One region of the Chryseobacterium sp. UNC8MFCol genome, then DNA from elsewhere that is predicted to be linked to it. Evidence: riboswitches for the same ligand, from Rfam matches in the RefSeq annotation. Region 1 holds a riboswitch; each other region holds the start of a gene.

Region 1 (5,682 bases):
TGACTCGCTTTTTGGATTATGACAGTATGTTCAACCTGATTAACAAACAGACACAAGTGTTATTATAGGATACAAAAACACAAATGATGATTATTTGCATATCATCTTAGAAAGCAAAGACTTTATAGAAAAAATTCTTTACAAATGAAATTTGATTTTAAAAATATTCATATCGGTGAATGTATCAGGAACAGGATTGAGGAGATGGACCTCTCTGTGGCAGGTATCAGTACATTTCTTGAGATTAATGAAGAGGAGGTGTGTGAAATGTTCACCCAAAACAGCTTAAGTACAGAATTGCTTATGAAGTGGAGTAAACTGTTACAATACGATTTCTTCAGAGTCTATTCACAGCATCTTGTCATGTTTGCCCCTCCGGGTAATAGTCAGAATACATTCAATAAGCAATTTTCTTTACGGTCCAGGTTCCGTAAAAATATATATACTAAAGAATTAATACACTTTGTATTGGAGATGGTGAACACAGACCGGAAAACAAAAAATGAAATAATAAATGATTACAAAATTCCCAAAACAACACTTCATAAATGGATGGCAAAGTATAATATCTCAGATTAAAGATTTTTAGATATGCCTGATTCTCTGCAAATTAATTTAAACATGGAATATGAAAACTGAACAACCTGACTACAGAAAGATATATACTGATATCATTTTTATGAAACATCCTGAAAAACTGGATGCATGTAAAGCTATTTTACAAAAGAAAACCTTCACAACATTAGATGTGATCAAAATCAATCAGTTAATATTTGGAGTAGATAAAGAAGGCTACAGCGGATCCAGTCAGAAATATAAGGCATATGATCAGAATGCCATTGTAGAGATTCTGGAATTCCAGAAGAAAAGTGGTTACAACAACATGCAGACTGCTAAACAATTTAAAATAAGCCGAAACACACTCGCAAAGTGGAAAAAGATGTTTCAGATTTAATTTATATAAAATACAAAGGATGAAAAAACAGAAATTATTACGTTTACTCACATTTTTACTTTCGTTTTTTTTAATTAACGGACAAATAGGAATCAATACAGCTAAGCCTTATCATAAAGCAATGCTGGAAATTTTTTCTAATGATAAAGGATTTCTTCCCCCACGGCTTACTACGGCTGAAAGAGATATTCTTCTCCCGGCGGATAGTTTAAACCTTGATGCCGAAGGAATGACGATTTACAATAAAACAGTTCATTGTCTGGAGTTCTGGAACAGTATGGAATGGATTAATATGTGCCAGGGAAGATCTGCTGTATATATTATTAACTGTGAACCAGTAGTTAGCGGAAGCTTCTATGCGGGAGCTCCAGCTTCCGGTTCTGTGAGAATTAAAGTAACCGTAAGCCGGCCAGGAAGTTATAAGATAAGTACAGCTGTCATCAATGGAATGAGCTTTAACGGAGAAGGAAATTTTGAAACTACCGGAGAACAGTATGTCATTCTTTCGGCTGAAGGAACTCCCGTGCAGACTGGAAATTATACCTATTCAATTGTTACTCCTTCAGGATATGAAAACTGTACTTTTGCGGTTAGGGTCACGGGCCAGCCTTCCGGCAAGGTGGTGAGAATACTTTCTATTGTTCCTGATGCCTGGAACGGAACTTTATCCACAGATTCTTACGGACGATATTCATCAGTAGCTCGTTCCAAACTGACAAATCCAAGTAATTTCGGACCCAACGGAAGTGTAGTGATGGCCAACTTTATTTTTAATACCATTAACATCCGGACTGCAAGCCCGGCAGAGTTATCACAGGCAATAGACAATTCGGACATTGTTTGGATCGGGTATGTGTATACCAGTTATTTTTCTGATCAGAGTATCGCTGTTTTAAGACAGAAAATACAGGAAAAAAGAAAATTTTTTGTGATAGATGCGGAGCATCAGAACCTTACTCCTATCAATAAGCTGAATATTGGCTATACCGCACAATATATCAATTCTCAAAGTCCGGGTTCTTTTTTCACTACAAGTTCTCAGGGACCTAACAGTGGAGCATTTGGCACCCTTCCTGAAAACACAAGAATACAAACTAACCGATATATGGGAAGGATTACTCAGTTTCCGGCCACTGCCAAAGTTTTTATGAAGGACAGTGCGGGGAGAGTTGCCGGAACTTTAGATGATAATGTATTAGTCTATACGGATGTCAATTTATTTTACAATTACGAATCTGCGGATAAATTTTATAATGAGGGAACAGGGTGTACAGAAAGCTCAAATGCGAGAATGTTTTGCAATATGTTTGATATTGCGGTTAACTACGTAAGATAAAAAAATACTATATAAACCATAATCCTAGGCTACCAGTTGTTTTTTGATTCGGAACACAAAATATTGGATAATTTCCAACCTGATTGTTCAATTAATAAATATATATATGGTAGGGAATGACATCTTCGGATGTCATTTTTTTTGTTTACAGTGAGTTTGAGTTATTGAATTATTTTTAATGATATTTATCATGTTTGTTAAAATACTAATTGATGTAATCAGTTATTTTAACGGCTTTTGATAAAATCTTATGTTAATTTTAGTAAAATTATCATGAAAAAACATAAAGTCTACTTGTTTTGTGGACTAAATATTTATAGCTTTGCAAACATATTTCGATCGGCTTATAAAGAAAGACGGAGGGAACTGACCCTGAGAAGTCTTAACAACCTGCGTTGTGTAAGGTGTTACATTCAGCCTTTAATGGAAAAATAAGCATTTGGTTTATCGTATTTATCGATGCCCTTTGCTGTTTATTCTGCAAGGGGCTAAATTTTAATATATGATAAACAAAATTGATTATGATTAGTAAAAGTTTAATTGATTATAAAGTTTGGATTCCGCCGGTAGCTGCGTTTTTCTTAGGAATTACCGGTGTAAGCGGACAGGATTCAAAGCTAAAAAAAGATACACTCAAAGAAAAAGAGATTGATGAAGTAGTGGTAGTTGCCTACGGAAAGGCAAAGCGAACAAGCTATACAGGTTCTGTAGCCACCATTTCCAGTGAAAAAATCAATAACAGGCCGGTAACGAACATTACAAAAGCTCTGGAAGGGCAGGTCCCGGGGATTCAGACCACAAGCGCATCGGGGCAGCCGGGTTCTACAGCGACCATCCGAATCAGGGGAGTAGGGTCTATCAGTGCCGACAGTAATCCTCTTTACGTAGTAGACGGAATTCCTTTTGACGGAAATATCAACGCGATAAGCCCTAATGACATTGAATCTATCAGTGTTTTGAAAGATGCTACAGCAAGTGCGTTGTACGGTTCCAGAGGAGCTAACGGAATTATTATTATTACCACGAAATCCGGTAAAAAAGGCGAGGCGAGAGTCAATTTTAATATCAGCCAGGGATTTTCCGGCAGAGCAGTAAAAGATTACGAACAGGTAAGTACCGACCAGTATTTCCAATTGTATTGGGAAGCAATGAGAAACGGCTACCAATCCGGACAAATCACTGCTCAGCAGGCGGCCCAAATGGCTACAGATAACCTTACTTCAGGTGTAGGATTATCGATAAATCCTTATGGAACAGCATATCCAAAACCTGTAGGTACAGACGGTAAATTATTGGCAGGAGCAAGACCATTGTGGAACGACAACTGGAAAGATATTTTACAGAGAGTAGCTTCCAGAAATCAGGTAGATCTGGATATCAGCGGAGGAAGTGAGAAAAGTAACTATTTCTTTTCATTGGGTTATCTTGATGATAAAGGAATGGCCATTGAATCTGGATTTAAAAGATACAATACGCGATTAAAAATCAATTCTGAAGTAAAAAGCTGGTTGAATGTTGGGGTGAACTTAAGCTATACCAACAGTATTCAGCAGGCACCTCCTTCGTCAGATTCCAAGTCCAGCAATATCATTCAGGCAGCAAGGGTGATCCCTTCTTTCTATCCGTATTATGAAAGAAATCCTGATGGAAGTTATGTATTGGATGCCAGCGGAAATACCATTTATGATTTTGGTAAATACAGACCAGCAAATGCCCTTCAGAACGAAAATGCAGCGGCAACTTTACCATTGGACAAGAATGAAAATAAGGAAGATAACTTCTCAGGAAAAGGATTTTTTGATTTTACCTTCTTACCGGAATTAAAGTTCAGATCAAGCTTTTCTGTTGATTTGGTTAATTATAACGGACATTATTATTCGAATCCACTGATAGGACAGGGAAGTGAAACCAACGGTTCAGTGACAAGATCCAATAGCAGGACTTTATCTTATACTACGAGTAATATTTTGACCTTTGATAAGAAATTTGGAAAACACCACTTCAATATCTTAGGCGGCCAGGAATTTTATAAATATGATTACCAGACCATCTCCGGAACGCGAACTCAGTTTTCACTGCCATACTATTATGAGCCTGATGCTGCCGCGTTGTTGGGAAGCTTCAGTGGAAACAGCGATAAAGTCAGCCTTTTAAGTTTCCTGGGTAAAGTAGAGTATGATTATAACAATACGTACTTCTTATCTGCTTCAGGAAGAGCAGACGGTTCTTCAAGGTTTTCTCCGGGGAACAGATGGGGAAAATTCTGGTCTGTGGGAGGTTCATGGAAAATTTCAAATGAAGAATTTATCAAAAACCTCAATGTCTTCAATCAATTGACTCTTCGTGCCAGTTATGGTGGCCAGGGAAATGATAAATTATTACAGCCTAATAAATCTCCGTTGTATTATGCTTACCAGGAATTATACAAATTCTATAATAATCTGGGTGAGCCCGGAACAGTTCTTGAAAAAGCATTGACAGAAAACCTGAAATGGGAAACCAACCTTAACTTGAATGTAGGATTGGAGTTTGCAATTCTTAATAACAGAGTTAAAGGTAATGTGGAATATTTTGAGCGAAAAAGCCAGGATCTTCTGTTTAACATGCCGGTAGCCCCATCACTGGGGATCAGTGACTTCCCTGCGAACATCGGAACGATAAAAAATACAGGATTCGAGTTTTCATTGTTTACAACGCCGATTAAGACAGATGATTTCAGATGGGATTTGGATGTTAACCTGAGTACTTTAAAAAATACCATAACGAAACTTCCTAAAGGTTCTATTGTAACAGGAACCAAGTTATTGCGCGAAGGAGGATCTGTATATGATTTCTATCTTGCGGAATGGGCTGGAGTGGATCCGAATAACGGAAATCCGCTATGGAAAACATTTACCACTGATGCCAATGGAAATACAGTGGAAGGCACAACTTCTGAATTTGCAAAGGCTACGAGAACAATACAAGCCTCCGCATTGCCGAAACTTACCGGAGGAGTAAGTACCAATATCTCTTATAAAAACTTTGATTTTTCTGCATTGCTGACCTTTAAAATCGGAGGAAAAGTTCTGGATACTGATTATACTTCAATTATGCATAGCGGAAATTCAGCGGGACGTGCATGGAGCGCTGAAATGCTGAACCGATGGACACCGGACAACCGTTATACAGATGTTCCTGCACTGACTACGACACTTACCAACTGGACGGGCAATTCTACCAGATTTTTATATTCAGGAACATATGCAAGACTTAAAAATATAAGTTTAGGATATACCCTTCCATCTGATTACTTTGAAAAAATAGGATTGAAAAAATTCAGAATTTATGTTCAGGCAGAAAACCTTCTGACATTCTATAAACATAAAGGAATGGATCCTGAGCAGGCACT
Region 2 (5,682 bases), on a different contig from region 1:
GAAATTCGCAGCACTTGCCCTTGCCAGGTCAAAGGCGCTCTGAAGAACAGCCTGGTCAGACCCGGGTGTAAAGGTTCCTGAAGGCCGGAAAAACAAATCAGTAAGCACCACTCTATCTTTAATTTTAATAAGATATGCATCAGCGGTAAACACTAAATTGATTCCAGGAACTTTAAAGGTAATTCCCGTACTGAAAGATTTTGATGTTTCCTGTTTTAATTTCGGAATACCGAGCGCCTGGGCAGCGTCTGAGTTATTTCTAAAGGTTCCTACCTGTGTTGTTTTTCCCTGTTGGATTAATGTAGATGTAGAGCTATAGTAAATCTGAGCTAATGACGGAGCCCTGAACCCTGTAGAAATAGCTCCTCTCCAGTTAAGATTAGGTGCCAGTTTCACGTTTGTTGCCAATTTATAATTAAAGGTAGAACCAAAATCAGAATAATTTTCGTAACGCAAAGCACCTTCTACCAACCATCCTTTCGTTACTTCAAGCTCAAGATCAGCATAGGCAGCGATACTGTTTCTATTTCCTGAAACAGCATTATCAGGACTAAAACCAGGAAAAACCTGTGCTCCTGCCGGCCTTATATTTCCAAAAAAATCTGTTACTTTTTCATTTTCAGGAGTCCCGGCCGTCACAAGATTCCCAAAAATATCATAGGAAGCATATGAATTCTCCTTTCCCTGATTCACTTTATAGTTTTCATGCCTGTATTCTCCTCCAAATGCCACATTTAAACCTTCTAAAACATCATATTTTCTTGAAAAATCCAGGTTAAGGGTATTCTGGGAAAATTCGGAGCCACCGGCGTCAAAATTTCTTGGTGAACGATCTGTAAGAGATGCATTGAAGGTATTGACAACACCAAATTTAAAAGCATTTTTTCCGAACGTATTACTTAAGTCAACGTTCCATCCATTCCATTTTCCTTTGACTCCGGCAGCAAGAGAATAATCATTCACAGTTGCTTCAATCTGCGGCAAATATCCGTTAGGAGTTATTGCATTGATATTCCTTTCATTATTAGGAAGCCTGTAAAAGCCGCCTGCATTTCCCAATCTGTAGCTGTATCCTCCGAAAGAATATATTTTCCAGTCATCATTCAATGGTACCTCTGAGTTGAAAAAAAGCTGGGCAGACTGTAATTTGGACTGCCCTGCTCTAAGGCTGAAATCTTTTCTTTCAAGCCCTCTGTACGCAAGTTCCTGATTTGTAAAATCTTTATTCAACAACCCTTGCAGACTGGAAATAGTATTGGCACCGGAAATCTGAGATTGGAAATCCTGTGAAAAATAATTAACTTTTGTCGCATATTGTTTAATCGTATTAATGATCTGCTGGGTATTGGAGGTATTGGTAATATTTTTATATAATCCGTCAATATCTACTCCATCCTGCAAAGCTCTGTAATTAACAGCATTGTATGCATTAAAAATATCACCTTCTCTCACTCCGGCTCTGGAATAAGGATCACGGTATTGTGCAGATGTTGTAATATTAAAAAATCCAGATTTTCCAATTTTAATCCCATAGTTAAGATCCACAGAAATTGTTTGTCCGTCAACACCACCGGAAAAATTTTTAGCAACTGATGAAGCGTATCCTCCCAAAAAGACCTGACCGGAAAGGCCTAATCTTCTTTTCAGATCCAGGTTCACAACTCCCGCAATAGCATCAGAACCATATTGAGCTGAAGCTCCGTCTCTTAACACCTCAATTTTATCCAATGCAAAAGCAGGAATGGCATTAAGGTCAGTTCCCACCGAACCTCTCCCCGGAGTTAGAGTTACATTAATCAGTGATGACTGATAACGCCTTTTACTATTGAGCAAAACCAAAACCTGATCCGGACCGAGTCCTCTTAACAGGGCAGGATCAACAAAATCTGTTCCGTCATTTACTGTATGTGATGTGGACGAAAATGAAGGGACAATATAATTTAAAGCCTGACTGATATTGTTAACAGGACTTTGTTTTAAAATTTTTGAAATGTTAATAATGTCTACAGGAACCGGTGTCTCAGTTAATGATCTTCCGGATCCTCTTGATCCAAGTATGACAATATCATCAATCTTTTTAGAAGAAATGGTATCTGATTGTGATTGCGCAAAATAGAATGTCGAAATAAATGTTGCAGAAGTGATGATACTTCTTTTTGTAAAGTTATGCATGTGTTTTTATATTATTTATTAATGAGAATATAAGACAAAGCGATCCCGGTAACCTTAAATTTAAGGTTAGCACTGAGACGTTAAAAAATGTAATGATTATTTAAAAATAAACGCTAGAAACAGCAACACATGCACATGTAGAAATGGCATGAAGAGTTATCAGTATAATGAAGAGCACCTTCACCATCTGTCGAATAAAAATTCAAATTTGTAATGTGATTTCCCTTTTCTTTAAACATTTATTTAAAATTTAAAACAAAAATTCAAGAAGGGAGATAAGAAAGATATAAACATTTTTTCCGGAAGATCCGGCTTATCTATTGTAGCACCTTGCTTGTTTTTGCAGGTTGCTATCCCCTCTGGAGATTCTTGATAATTATTTGGCAAAGATATAATTATTTCGTAAATAAAAAAATTTTTGACTTATTTTTTTGATTTTCTAAATCTTATCGTAACAAATTGACTTTTTATTCGTCTAACTAAGCAGTAGTAAAACATTATGAAAAAAACTATATTCGCTTTATCACTTGTAAGTTCTGTGTTTGTTTTTGCACAGGAAAAAAGCAATAATCAACCAAAAGAAAAACAAATTGACGGAGTTGTCATCACTAAAACTAAAAAAGCCGTTGAACAAAAAGCTGATCGTACCATTTTCGATTTTTCTGAACAGCCTCAGCTTAATAACGGAAATGTTCTGGAAGGGATTAAAAAACTTCCGGGTCTCGTAGCCACAGATATTGCAGGAATGATGTATCAGGGTAAAATGCTTGAAGTTTATCTCAACGGAAGACCTTTGAACATCACCTCTAATGAACTGAATTCTTTTCTTGAAAGCATGCCTGCCAATTCTATAGAGAGAATTGAAGTGGTAACGCAGCCGGGAGCAGAATTTCCTGCGACATCGGGAGGAGCCATTATGAATATTATTACGAATAAAAATGCTAATAAATATCTAAGCGCAACCTATTCCGGGAATTATACCTTCACCAATTACGATAAGTACAGAAGCAGAACCACCAACTCGGTAAATTTGAATGCCAGAAATAAATATTTCGGATGGCAGCTTAATGTGGGGCAAAATTATCGTGAAAGTATGATGAACAGCCAGCAGGATGTTTTATTAAACAGTAATACAGATCGATTCGCGCGAGGGTATTTTGCAAAATCCGGATTAACTTTCGATCTTGGGCAGGATAAGTTATTATTAAACTATGATATTTACCATAATAATAATGACAACTATACTGCAAGTAACGGGCTTGGAGATATTTATTACAAACCTACCGATGCATTCCGGGAAGCACAATTTGAATCTTCCGATGCTGCAAGAAGTAATACATTGAGACAGGAAGCGGTAGTAACCTATCAAAAGCGTTTTGCCGAGAAGTCCCAAAAACTTGATTTTCAATTTGGGTTTACTAAAGCGGATAGTAAGTTTTCTCAGGATAATTTCTACCGAAAAGGCAACTTTACAGATAATGGTCAGGCATTTGCAAATCCGGGACTTAATGATATTCTCAACAATAAGTCGGATATGAGGGTGGCTAATTTCAAAGTTGATTATGCCCAGCCCATCAAATTGCTGGACGGAGGAAAAGTAAGCGCCGGAGGTTTGTATGAAAGACAGGATTATAATACGGAAAGTAAAGGCCTTACAAACCTTGAATATCACAGACAAACGGCCTCCACTTATCTTGAATTCCAGGCTAAACTGAAAAAGTTTGATTTCACGTTAGGGGCAAGAGCTGAAAATTATGACATTTATGGAATTACCAGAAAGGATAGTTTGGGAACTGTTGTTCAGAAAGATCTGACACCATTTAAGAAGTTTAAACTGTTTCCTAATGCAAGTATTCAGTACAACCTGATGAACCAGGTATATATTGCGGCCAATTATAACAGAAAAATCAATCTGCCGAGTATTTCTGCCCTTAACCCGAATAACACCACATTCTCCGGGCCGAATACACAGATCAACGGTAATCCGAATCTTCAGCCGACCATTTTTGATAATTACGAATTGAAAATTTCGGCTTTTGATTATGCCTTCATCGGATACAGCGTAAGTTCGGCAAGCAATCAGGTAGCACAGATCATCAGAAAAAACGGTAAGAACCTCTACAATGAGCAGATCAACATCTCTTCTATGAAAATTCATAATTTCAATATTGGGCTTCCTGTTCCTTTCCAGATTTTCACGAAGTCGCTGGGTGAGATCATGAAATCAAACTTCAATCCTGACAAAATGAATTTCATGTACCTTTACGCAGGCTACCAGAAGCATGACATCGATAACCTCAACAATAAAGGATTCTGGATTTTCAACGTGATGACACAGCTGATTCTTCCAAAGGACATCAAGCTGACCGCAAATTACAGCTACCTTACTCCCAAAGCAGGATATTTTTACTTTACCGCAGAGAAACCATTCAATAATAATTTAGATATTACCCTGACGAAAAAGTTTATGAACAATCGCCTTACAGTCTCGGTTTTTGCGAATGATATTTTCAATGGCCAGGTAATGCAGGTTCGTTCCAATCCGCCTTCAGGAGAAAGTGTAATGCTTAGGACAAAATATGATTCAAGGAACTTCGGGATTTCCATCAACTATAAAATTCCTACTAAAAACAAGTTGGCTAAAGAGGATGCCAATATCTTAAACCAAACTAAAAAAGAAGATAACGGAGGAGTAATGCAACAGCAGGGGCAATAATCCAGCGCAACCTTAATTTTAAAAAGGCCGTAATTGAATGTTACGGTCTTTTTTGTGAAATGTTTTTAGGTTTTGGCAAAAGCCAATGGAATATATATTTAAAACGTAAACGGGCTATAGCCCGTTTCTATTGATATTTAACATTTTTCGTTAAAAATCCAAGGTCTGAAATCTCCAGTTCATTGTATCCACCAATGTTATCTGATTGATATTCACCGTTAAATCTGTAATAATTTTTAAAGCCTGAAGTGCCATCATACTACCAATGATTCCCGGCAAAGCACCCAAAACACCGAGACTGTCACAATCCGGTATATGTTCATCCAAGGGAGACTCAGGGAATATATCCCTCAGGTTTTTGCTTCCCTGACAATTAAAAACAGCGACCTGACCGGTAAATCCTAAAATACTTCCATACACCAATGTTTTACCAAGCTGTACACAGGTATCATTCACGAGATATCGTGTGGAAAAATTATCAGACCCGTCCACAACCAGATCGTACTGGGAAACAATTTCTCTCACATTTTTTTCATTAATTTTCTGATCAATAGCAACGAATTTTATCTGATGATTTAGGTTTCTTACAAAATGTCCGGCACTTTCCACCTTTTTTGACCCTACCCTATTTTCATCGTGAATCACCTGTCGGTTCAGGTTATGCAGCTCGACATGATCAAAATCTGCCACAGCCAGAGTACCTACTCCTGCAGCCGCCAGATACTGGATCACCGAGCTTCCCAAGCCCCCTGCACCGACGACAAGAACTTTTGAGGCCAAGATTTTCCTTTGTC
Region 3 (5,682 bases), 160 kb from region 1:
AGATGCTTTCTGCCTTGTCCTTCCTCATCCCAGTGAGAAACCAGCTTCGTAAGCTCAGGTTTATTTTTTAAGATCCATTCCATTCGGGCCTGAAAATTCGGCATTTTTTCCAGTAATCTGTGGTCCACAATTTCTACAGCAAACAACGGAATTAATCCTACAATACTTCGTAATCTCAGGGAGACACTGTCTCCGTTTCCAAGCTGTAAGACATCATAGAAAAATCCGTCTTCCTCATTCCACAGACCTTTTGTCCCTTCACCCAGATTCTCCATGGCTTCAGCAATATAAAGGTAATGTTCAAAAAATTTGATCGCCATATCTTCATACACCTGATAATATTGAGCCAGTTCCATAGCGATTCGCATCATATTCAGGGCATACATGGCCATCCAGCTTGTTCCATCCGCCTGTTCCAGATGCTGGCCGTCTTTTAAAACCATATTCCGGTCAAAAGCTCCGATATTATCCAGACCAAGGAACCCTCCTCCGAAAATATTTTTACCGTTTTTATCCTTTCGGTTCACCCACCAGGTGAAATTCAGGAGAAGTTTTTGGAAAACTTTCTCAAGGAACAAAAGATCGGGTTTGCCATTATTTTTTTCATCAATTTTAAAAACCCGGAAGCACGACCATGCATGTACAGGCGGGTTTACATCACTCATATTCCATTCATACGCGGGAAGCTGGCCGTTAGGATGCATATACCATTCTTTGGTCAATAGCAGAAGCTGTCCTTTAGCAAATTCTGCATCAATAATGGAAAGAGGCACACAGTGGAAAGCAAGATCCCATGTCGCATACCATGGATACTCCCATTTATCGGGCATCGAAATAATATCCTTATTGTGAAGGTGGTTCCATTCCGTATTTCGTACATACTCATTGAAATTCCTTGGAGCTTCAAAATTCGGATCACCTTTCAGCCATTTTCCGATATTATAATGATAAAACTGCTTGTTCCACAGAAGTCCTGCAAATGCCTGCCTTTGAACATTTTTTTCATCTTCGTTGATAGGGTCGTTCTGAATTTCCTGATAAAATTCTTCAGCTTCAGCAATTCTCCTATTGAAGATCTCCTCAAACTGTGCAAACGGTTCGTCTGTTTCATTCGGACACAATCTGAATTCAAAAACTTTCGATTGTCCGGCGCCAATCATTTCATCAATCAGAAAAGACGCTTTTGTTCCTCTCTTTTCAGGATTAACGGTATCAGTTCCATGATGGATGATAAAATCGTTAATTCCATCCTTGAAGTAATTATTTTCAGTGTGCGGAACTCCGTAAAGCTTTGTCGTATTGGTTTCGTTATCACAGAACACACTTTGAACATCCGTATTCCTAGAATAGATTTTCTTGATGGAAATACTGTCATGCCCGATATCTATACATCCGTTTTGAGAGGCATTCAATTGCCCTTTATAGGTATTGTAGCCCCATTTCCAGTTATTCCTGAACCAGGCTGTGGGGATCACAACAATAGGAGCTTCATGCTGACTCCTGTTGCACACCGTTACTCTGGCGAGAATATCATTATGGTCAACCTTGCAGTACTCAATGAAAATATCAAAATACTCATCTTGATCAAAGATCCCGGTATCGAAAAGCTCGTATTCCGGTTCCTGTTTGCTGCGTCTTCCGTTTTCATTCACCAGATCATCATAAGGAAAAGCATTGATAGGGTATTTGTATACCATTTTCATATAGCTATGCGTAGGGGTATTATCGAGGTAATAAAAAATTTCCTTGATATCTTCTCCATGGTTTCCCTGTGGATTGCTTAATCCAAAGAAGCGTTCCTTTACGATTTTATCTTTTTTGTTCCAAAATGAAAAAGCAAAGCAGAAAAGCTGCTTTACATCTGAAATCCCGGCAATACCTTCCTCACCCCAACGGTAAGCATAGCTTTCCGCGTTATTATGATTGGTATAGTTCCAGGCATTTCCGTTCGGACTGTAGTCTTCACGTACATTTCCCCATTGCCGGTTGCTTACATAAGGTCCCCAGTTTTTCCATTTGGTATCTTGTAATCTTTCTTTTTCGGCGGTCATATCTCATCATTTTTCTATACGAAGTTAGTTTTTTTGAAAAGTAATTCCAATTTTTTTCATCTGAATAATTATTAATATACTCTTGAAACACTAGTATTTAAGCCGATTTTTAAATATTAAATTAATTTTTTTTTGAAATTAAAAGAAAAGAACTACCTTTGCACTATTCGTTCATTCAAATATTGAAAATGTTATCAAGAAAGGTTGAGGGATTAGACCCTATGAAACCTTAGCAACCCTTTGTGCAAGCAAAGAAGGTGCTACGTTCTACCAAAATTATTTTGGACAGATAACTTACTGAAGTTCTTTTCAGCCATTTCCTGTGGCATTTTCAATTGTATTAAAATAATAGAATTGAAAACAGAACTAAACTATATTAATCTTACGTATCAAACCAATTCCGGAAAGGAATACCATATCCCGTTGAGCTATCAGCTGTTCGGGAAAGAGCTGTTTACAGCACCCATTATTGTAGTCAATCATGCCTTAACCGGAAACTCTGATGTTTCAGGAGAAAAAGGATGGTGGAAACAACTTATTGGGGAAAATCAGGTGATCAATACGGAAAAATACACAGTTCTGTGTTTCAATATTCCCGGAAACGGTTACGATCATTTTTTAATTGACAACTATGAAGACTTCACTCCCTCAGATATTGCAAATCTATTTCTGAAAGGGCTTGAAGCTTTACATATCAAAAACGTATACGCCATTATCGGAGGCTCACTCGGAGGCGGAATTGCCTGGGAAATGCTGGCCAAGCAACCTGCGCTGACAGAAGTTTTTATCCCGATAGCCTGTGATCACAGAACTCATGACTGGCTTCATGCACAATGTCTGGTTCAGAAATTTCTATTGAATTCTGAAGATCAGCCATTACAAAAAGCAAGAATTCATGCCATGCTGTGCTACAGAACTCCGCAGTCACTCAATGACAGATTTCAAAATACATACAACCCGGAAAAACAACGCCTGGAATCAGAAGACTGGCTGGTTTATCATGGAAATGCTTTAAACGATAGATTTAGTTTAAAAGCCTATAAACTGATGAATCATCTGCTGATGAATATTAACACGGAAGAATCTGCTCTGGAGAGCATACAGGCACGAATGCACATGATCTCCGTTGATACAGATTTATTCTTTCCTGCTTCTGAAATCCGAATGTGTTTTGAAAGCCTGCAGAAAAAAAAGAATACTGTTTCCTATCACGAGATCCAATCTATACACGGGCATGACGCCTTCCTAATGGAATACCAACAATTAAATAATATCATAAAAAACATTTTATAAAGTAATGAAAAATGCTAACGAAATAAAATTTTTGAAGAACAGATCAATCGTCAAATTTGAAGGAGAAGATTTTTTAGGAGAAATCGGAATTGACGGAAGAATTTTTAAAGCGCTTACTCTAGCGCGTATCAGTGTAGGAGTGATCTCCCAGCAAGCTATAGAAAACGGAATCTCTATTTTGGTTCACGAAAATGATGCCGAAAAAGCAGTAGCTTGTCTTATTGATGAATTTGAACCGGAAAGAAAATCAGGAAAAGTATCCCAGATATATAGTATCAATAATGTTTCTGTTATCGGATTTGTTGCAGAAGATTTCAATAAAGTATTTGCCGAACTGGCAAGAAACAACGTTTTTCCATTATTGTTAAATCAGGTAGCCGGAGAAAACAGAGTAAATATCGTCGTGACTTCATCTCAGGATGAAAAAACAAAAAATATCATTGAATCCGAAATTTTTAAAAAACCAAAGATCGTTCATCTGGCAATCATCGGTCATGGAAATGTTGGAAAAACATTAATACAGCAGGTGCTTGAGTCGTCAGAAGAAATTAAAAGACGCAAGAAAATAGATCTTAGAGTAGTTGCTGTAGCCAATTCAAAGAAAATAGCTTTCAACAAAAAAGGATTTGATGCCAATTGGGGTGATGAAGTGTTGACTGCAGAACATCCGTCAAATGTTCAGGAACTGATTAACTTTTCAAACGAAAATCAATTAGAAAACCTGATCGTTGTAGACAACACTGCCAGCAAAGACTTTGTGAAGAATTATCATGCATTGGCTGAAAACGGATTCGACTTAGTGTCATCCAACAAGATTTTCAATACGCTGCCTATTGAAGAATATCGTAAACTAAGATATACGTTGAGTAAAAATAACAGACGTTATTTATACGAAACCAATGTAGGAGCAGGGTTGCCTTTAATTGACACTATCAAATTATTACACCTTTCAGGAGAAAATATCACAAGAATCAAAGGGGTATTCTCCGGAACATTGAGCTATGTATTCAACAATTTTTCTTTAAGAAACGACAAATTCTCAACCATCATCAATGAAGCTCTTGAAAAAGGATATACAGAACCGGATCCGAGAGAAGACCTTTCAGGAAATGACGTAGCAAGAAAATTATTGATTCTGGCAAGGGAACTGGATCTGATCAATGAATTTGATGATATCAACATTCAGAATCTGGTACCGGAAAGTTTATCATCTGTTTCAAAATCAGAATTCCTTTCCAGACTTGACGAATTAGACGAAGAATACCAAAAAATCAAAGAAAGCCAGGAACCGGGTCATGTGTTGAGATACGTCGGAGATTTACATGGCGATTTACAGAAAGACAAAGGAGAATTGGATGTAAAACTGATCTCTGTTCCTGCTACTTCCGCATTAGGTCAGTTGAAAGGTTCAGACTCGATCTTTGAAATCTATACAGAAAGCTACGGCGAAAATCCGATTGTCATCATGGGAGCCGGGGCCGGAGCTCAGGTAACTGCAAGAGGAGTATTCGGTGACATTTTAAGAGTAAGTGAAACAAAATAATTGTAGAAACAATCCCGAAGGGATGATTTAACCAAAGATAGAATGCAATTCTATCAAATTAAAACTATATGGAAAATTTCGAAACATCAGCAATAAGAACACAGACTGAAAGATCTCAGTTTGATGAGCACTCCACACCTTTATACCTTACGTCCAGTTTTATTTTTCAGGATGCTGAGGATATGAGAGCAAGCTTTGCGGAAGAAAAGCCTAAAAACCTGTACAGCCGATTCTCAAACCCAAATGTAACTGAATTTACAGAGAAGATCGCAAAAATGGAAGGAGCAGAAGCAGGATATGCATTTGCAACGGGAATGGCTGCCATCTACTCAACATTTGCAGCATTATTAAGTGCGGGGGATCATATCGTAAGCTGTCAGTCAGTTTTTGGTTCTACCCATACTTTGTTTACAAAATATTTCCCGAAATGGAATATTGAAACCACCTACTTCAAAGCTGAAGATGCTGAAAACGTAGAAGAATACATCAAACCCAATACAAAGATTCTGTACCTTGAAACTCCTACCAATCCTGCGATTGAAATCCTGGACCTTGAGTTTTTCGGACAGATTGCCAAAAAACATAACCTGATTTTCATTGTAGACAACTGTTTTGCAACGCCTTATCTGCAGCAGCCGATCAAATATGGTGCAGATGTTGTTGTACATTCTGCAACGAAGCTGATTGACGGACAGGGAAGAGTACTGGGAGGAATTGCAGTAGGAAGGGAAGACCTGATCAGGGAAATCTATCTTTTCGCAAGAAATACAGGGCCTGCATTATCTCCTTTCAATG
Region 4 (5,682 bases), on a different contig from region 1:
CATGTTGGAAACAACAATGGCTGCCGCTGTTTTCCAGCCGATCTGATGTGAAGCAGTGCTCATGTAATGATTAAAAGTTAAAATTAAGTCTTCCGAAGAAATAGCTTCCCAAAGTTCCCATTTGAACCGGAGCATATTTAAACACACCATAATAGGAATTTTCATATATCTGAAGGTCAGGAAAGACATCAAAAACGTTATTGGTTCCTACAGTAAAATTGATATTTTTTGTAATATCATATCCTACACTAAGGTCTGTAATGATTTTGGGTGAAAATTCCTGAACGCCTCCAAAGGGGTAGCCATCTCTTATCACTTTGCCAAAATAGGTATTTCTTATGAGAAAACTGAATTTCCCGATGCCATAGTTTAAGCCTAAAGATGCTTTGGTTTTAGGAGATAAGGATTCTATAATATTGATTTGATCGGGCCCAAAAAATTCGTTTTGTGGAGTTCCGAGATTTTCCGGAAAATGGAAATCTGTAATTTTTGTTTCGGTATAGTTTCCGGCAAGGCTGATATTCAGGTTACCGCCTCCAAGCTTCCAGTCATAGGAAACGACCAGATCAAGTCCTTTGGTTTCGGTATCAACGGCATTGGCAAAAAACCTTCCGCTTTCCACTTCATTTCCTTTGCCTACAATATCAGAATCTGATAGTCTGGCATCGGTAATATTGCTTGTGATGACAATTCTGTCTTTCACTTTGATGAAATATCCATCTAGTGTAATAAACAATCCTTTAGCCGGTTTCAGGGTAAATCCCACACTTCCGTTTACAGATGTTTCCTGCTTTAATTGATCAAATCCGAGAACCTGGGCAGCTTTACTGTCATTATTAAAGATCCCTTTCGTCACAATTCCTGAACCGGAGGTAGAAATATCGGCATAGGAATTATTAAAGTACTGCTGCTGAAGAGAAGGTGCTCTGAAGCCTGTTCCTACAGCCGCTCTTAAAGCATAATTTTTTACAAATTCATAGCGGACTGCCAGCTTACCATTTAAAGAATTTCCAAAATCGGAATAGTTTTCAAATCTGGCAGCAGCATCAATATTCAGTTTTTTATTAAAATCATAGGATACATCAGCATACACCGCTGTAGAGTGCCTGTCTTTTTTCAATGCATTTTTAGGTGAAAAACCGATGAAAGACTGGGATCCTCCTGCTCCGATTACCGTTGAGCCTTGGGTTACAATATTTCCATTAGTGTCATATTGTGCATAAGACGCCTCATCTCCCTGCCTTATCTGGTATTGCTCGAATCTGAATTCACCTCCAAAGGCAAGGTTAAAATGGTTAATGCTTTTAGAAACATCAAGATTAATGGTATTCTGAAGAAATTCATGCGCCCCTGCATAAAAACGTGTAGGAGATTTTGCTCCCAGCGAAGCATTGTTGGTATTGCTGATATTGTAGTTGAAGGTATTGCTTCCTAACGTATTACTCAGGTCAATCAACCAGTTATTTACGGCATATTTTGCACCCACGGCATAGGATACATCATAAATCCGAGATCCTACTACCGCCTGAAAACCATTGGGATAAAGCGACGGAACCACATTAAAAGTTTCACTTGGAAGCCTTCTGAAGCCATAGCCTTTTCCTTCTTTAACACTAAAGCCTCCGAAAGAATATAATGTAAAATGATCACTAAAAGGATATTCAGCATTAAAAAACAGTTGTCCCTGTCTGATCTGTGCATCTCCGATCTGAAAATTGAAATCACTGCGTGACAATCCGTTTTTTGCGATTAAGGCATCATCATAAGCTCTTGAAATCTGACTTCCGGTCTCCGCAAAATCGTAAGCAAAAGAGTTGTTATAAACTCCTGTAGCAACCGGACTAACATCAGGCAAAGAAATCCCATTAGCACTGATAGATCCATTAGTATTGACGATATTCAGGTTCGATTGATCATAAATAATCAGATCAGGGTTCTGTGTTCTGGTTGTTTTCCCCCTGTGACTTAACTGCAGTGAAAGATTGATATAACCGTCCCTCTTTCCTAAAGAAGTTCCATAATTCGCTCCTGCCTGGTAAGTCTCCCCGTCATTCCTTCCACTTAAACCATAAGTAATACTGGCTGAAGCACCAGGATTTTTTTTCAGAATAATATTGATTACTCCGGCAATGGCATCTGATCCATATTGCGCTGCGGCTCCATCTCTCAGAACTTCTATCCTATCGATGGCAATAACCGGAATGGTACTTAAATCTGTTCCCACTGACCCGTTTCCTACTGTATTCTGATAATTTACCAGAGAGGTGGTATGTCTCCTTTTTCCATTCACCAATACCAGTACCTGGTCTGGTCCCATGCCTCTCAAAGTCACAGGGTCAATATGCTCCGTACCGTCCGAAGCAGATTGTCTTACTGAATTAAATGAAGGAATCAGATAATTCATCAAATCCTGAACGGTGATCTGTGGGGATGCTTTTTGTATTTTTTCAATACTGATCACATCTACCGGAACCGGTGTCTCCAGTTTCGTTCTTTTAAGATTACGGTTTCCAACGATAATGATATCTTCGATTTGTTTTCCCTTTTCCTCCTGCTCCTGGGCAGCGACTCCTATGGTCCCAAGCAGTAATACCGCGATGCTTAATTTTTTCATCTTTGTTCTTGCCAATTAAATACTAACGTTCTGACGGAACCTTCCGCAGATACATAAGACTTCAAGAAATGGAATTCATATAAGAATATTGACTTCACTTATCTCCCCCATCGGGTTGGAATTAGCACCTTTACACTTCTGGAACCGTGCAGGTTGCTAAGGTTTCATTGGGCCAAATCCCTCCACCTTTCTTGATAAATCTAGTGCAAAAGTAGACTATTTTTTTCAATAGGCAAAAAATGAAGTTTTCAGACTTCGTATATTTTGTATTCTTTCTTTAATTATATGCTAAGGTTCCTTTACTTTCTTTAATTGGAAAAAAGACCCATGAAAATATCATGAGCCTTCTGATAAAAGTAATTGTAATGAACTATATTTTAACCGAAGATCCGGCAAGAATATTAATAATGCTTGTTTGAGAATATCATTCCTTTATGATTTTTTTAAAGACAGACTGCCCTCCTTTCAGCTTTAATTCCAGAATATACAATCCGTTAGGAAATGAAGACATATCAATTCGATGGTCTGACATTTTTATGTCTAATTTTTGTCCGGCAGCATTGACAGCACTTACATTTTCAATTGCTGTGTCGGTTTTTATGAGAAGAATTCCCTTTGTAGGATTGGGAGATACGCCTACTTGAATATTTTTTAATGAAGTATCTGAAGTACCTAAACCTGATACCGTTTTGATACATCTTACTGAAGCTCCCTGCCCCCTGGGTCCTCCTGATGAAGGATTGGCAATAGTTGCTCCTATGTAAAGGTATTTTCCGCCGGATCCGGAAGTATCTGAGCTCCAGAAATATCCTCTTTGTCCCACAAACGTAAAATCCCCATTACCAGATCCCCTGTATCCTCCTGCCGGCAGTTTCAGATGACTGTTGTAAGCTGTAGCCGGGTTTGTGATGTTTGCGGCACTCACCAACGATGCCCACTCTGCCTGTGAAGGCATTCTCCAGTCAACCGCTATTGCCTTACAAGGGTCTACACCTATAAAATCGCTGGCATCTTCTTTAGATTTCCCACTCCACTCATCAGTAGCGGCGAAGCCTGACCACCAGGCAGGAGAGCCTGCAATATAGGATCCTGTTGTAATACCTGACGGAGTATTGGGAGATGGCGGTGAAACAACAGGAGAATTTCTCAACTGGTGGCCATCATCCCATCTGCCCCACTGAAAAAGATCTCCGTAAGAATCCTGATCCGTAGCTGATGTTGCCACCTGAGCACTACCAAGATTCTGCTGAAGCCATATTTTCCCATCCTCGCCCCTTACGGTAGTATAGACAACCTGCTGCCCTCTATAGGTAAAAGTGACACACCCTAAGTCGCCAGTGTTGCCTCCGGGATCGGTATTATTACAGTTTTGCGGCAGAGTCTGGGCATGCAAGACATATCCTGTGAAAGCGATGGATGCTCCGATGCCTATTTTTTTTAACACAAAAAATAAATTTTCAAGCATATGTATTATTTTTATTTATTCTAAATTTAATTTAATTTTGCGCAAAAGTACCGTACATTCTTGATCCGGAGGTTATCATTTTCAAATTTTAGTTATCCTGTCCGGAGTTTATCGATTACGGTTGTAAAAAAATGGGTTGTATGAGAAACGGATTCGTATTTAAATCTAAGGATATGGAGATCATGATGAAGGAGGTGTCAGCGGTTGAAAATACTACCAAACCCTTTACCACTGAAAGTCAATCAGGTTTTAATTTGTTTTTCCTCCTCCATTCCAATATGAATCTAAAGGTTCATGATGATAGCAGAGTATTTTTACTTAAGAAAAATCAATACATCCTGTACCATGAATCAGAAGAAAATACTACACTGATATGGCCGGAAGCAAAAGAAACTTTAAAATATTTTCATCTAAGACTCAGCTATCATCATATTACCAACCTGATCAATCCTGCATCCAATAGAGAAGGGGCCGAAATACTGGACAAAATGATCCATAATAAATTCATCTTTCTTCATAAAGGAACACCGCCGGATATGACTGTTGAGATGCACATGATCATCAATGAGATGGTCCATTATTCTAAGGAAGGAATAGTGCAAAAATTATTTATGGAAGCTAAAGTTATTAAGCTTCTGATCCTGATTTTTGAGCAGTTCAGTGAAAAAAAGGCAATGACCTCATCTTTTAAAACCCCTGAAATTGTTAAGAGATTTATTGACGAAAATTATCACAGAAATATAAAAGTTGAAGAAATCGCAGAGCTGGTAGGAATCAGTCAGAACAGGATCAGAAAAGAATTTAAGACACAATATCATACGACTATGGTCCACTATATTTCAGAATTACGCATGCTGAAAGCCAGGAAACTGATTACAGACAAAGAAATTATGATTAAAGAAATAGCTATAGAATGCGGGTATGAGTATCTTCAAAATTTTACCCGGGCATTTAAAAAGAAATTTGGGGTATCTCCGGAAAAACTCAGGAATAATACATAAGAAAAACCGCCTAAAAAAATTAAGCGGTTTTATATATGTTGTTTTGCTTTGATATTACTTTTTCAGAATTCAGGTGAAAAAGCAATGACAGTCAATTAATGATGATGTCCGTGATCGTGAATGAAAGGTCCGTTCCCTTTAGGCTGGTTATAAACAACCTCTACACCTTCTTGCTCTGTAATAAGCTTTCTTCTGATATCTTCAGGGTCGAAAGGCTTCACTTTTCCGAAGTACTCTTTCAAACCTTCAGTCAGCCACATAGGGATAACTAATCCGAAGAACATAAAAATACACCAGAATCCTACTAAAAACATAGTAATGAAAAATACAGTCCAAAGGAACTGGTAGAACGGCCAAAATGCTGATAAAATCGTTATCATTCTCTTAAAGATTTTAGGCAAAAATAGAACTTTTTTCTTTTTTACACAAAAGATCAGGGTTCTATTTTCTTATTTATTTTTATTTTAAACTAATATTCAGACGATGAGAAAATAGATTGATAGATAATAGACCGTTTATTTATCATCTTTTCGACTATTATCTATCCGTCATTTTTATCTTTTAGTGGGCAAGATCTGCAAAGAAATCGTTTCCTTTATCGT

What was found. A riboswitch is a leader RNA that binds a small molecule or an ion and turns the genes downstream of it on or off. The one in region 1 is predicted to bind S-adenosylmethionine.
Region 2: it holds a riboswitch for S-adenosylmethionine, as region 1 does, so the genes downstream of both, M030_RS0108010 (TonB-dependent receptor plug domain-containing protein) here and M030_RS0100825 (SusC/RagA family TonB-linked outer membrane protein) in region 1, are expected to answer to the same signal.
Region 3: it holds a riboswitch for S-adenosylmethionine, as region 1 does, so the genes downstream of both, M030_RS0100065 (alpha/beta fold hydrolase) here and M030_RS0100825 (SusC/RagA family TonB-linked outer membrane protein) in region 1, are expected to answer to the same signal.
Region 4: it holds a riboswitch for S-adenosylmethionine, as region 1 does, so the genes downstream of both, M030_RS0107690 (TonB-dependent receptor plug domain-containing protein) here and M030_RS0100825 (SusC/RagA family TonB-linked outer membrane protein) in region 1, are expected to answer to the same signal.

What each region holds. Positions count from the first base shown of each region.
Region 1 is NZ_AXUZ01000003.1:171,074-176,755, reverse strand. Features, by position in the region: gene M030_RS0100840 (hypothetical protein) at 145-579, shown strand; gene M030_RS0100835 (transposase) at 629-955, shown strand; gene M030_RS0100830 (hypothetical protein) at 975-2,291, shown strand; SAM riboswitch class I at 2,633-2,729, shown strand; gene M030_RS0100825 (SusC/RagA family TonB-linked outer membrane protein) at 2,813-5,682, shown strand, end outside.
Region 2 is NZ_AXUZ01000013.1:201,844-207,525, reverse strand. Features, by position in the region: gene M030_RS0108010 (TonB-dependent receptor plug domain-containing protein) at 1-2,172, opposite strand, end outside; SAM-I-IV-variant riboswitch at 2,456-2,553, opposite strand; gene M030_RS0108005 (outer membrane beta-barrel family protein) at 2,672-4,888, shown strand; gene M030_RS0108000 (HesA/MoeB/ThiF family protein) at 5,039-5,682, opposite strand, start outside.
Region 3 is NZ_AXUZ01000003.1:11,435-17,116, reverse strand. Features, by position in the region: gene M030_RS0100070 (MGH1-like glycoside hydrolase domain-containing protein) at 1-2,051, opposite strand, end outside; SAM riboswitch class I at 2,240-2,347, shown strand; gene M030_RS0100065 (alpha/beta fold hydrolase) at 2,406-3,344, shown strand; gene M030_RS0100060 (ACT domain-containing protein) at 3,349-4,887, shown strand; gene M030_RS0100055 (O-succinylhomoserine sulfhydrylase) at 4,956-5,682, shown strand, end outside.
Region 4 is NZ_AXUZ01000013.1:128,892-134,573, reverse strand. Features, by position in the region: gene M030_RS0107695 (APC family permease) at 1-63, opposite strand, end outside; gene M030_RS0107690 (TonB-dependent receptor plug domain-containing protein) at 71-2,614, opposite strand; SAM riboswitch class I at 2,710-2,815, opposite strand; gene M030_RS0107685 (T9SS type A sorting domain-containing protein) at 3,039-4,079, opposite strand; gene M030_RS0107680 (helix-turn-helix transcriptional regulator) at 4,220-5,080, shown strand; gene M030_RS0107675 (hypothetical protein) at 5,176-5,460, opposite strand; gene M030_RS0107670 (fumarate hydratase) at 5,642-5,682, opposite strand, start outside.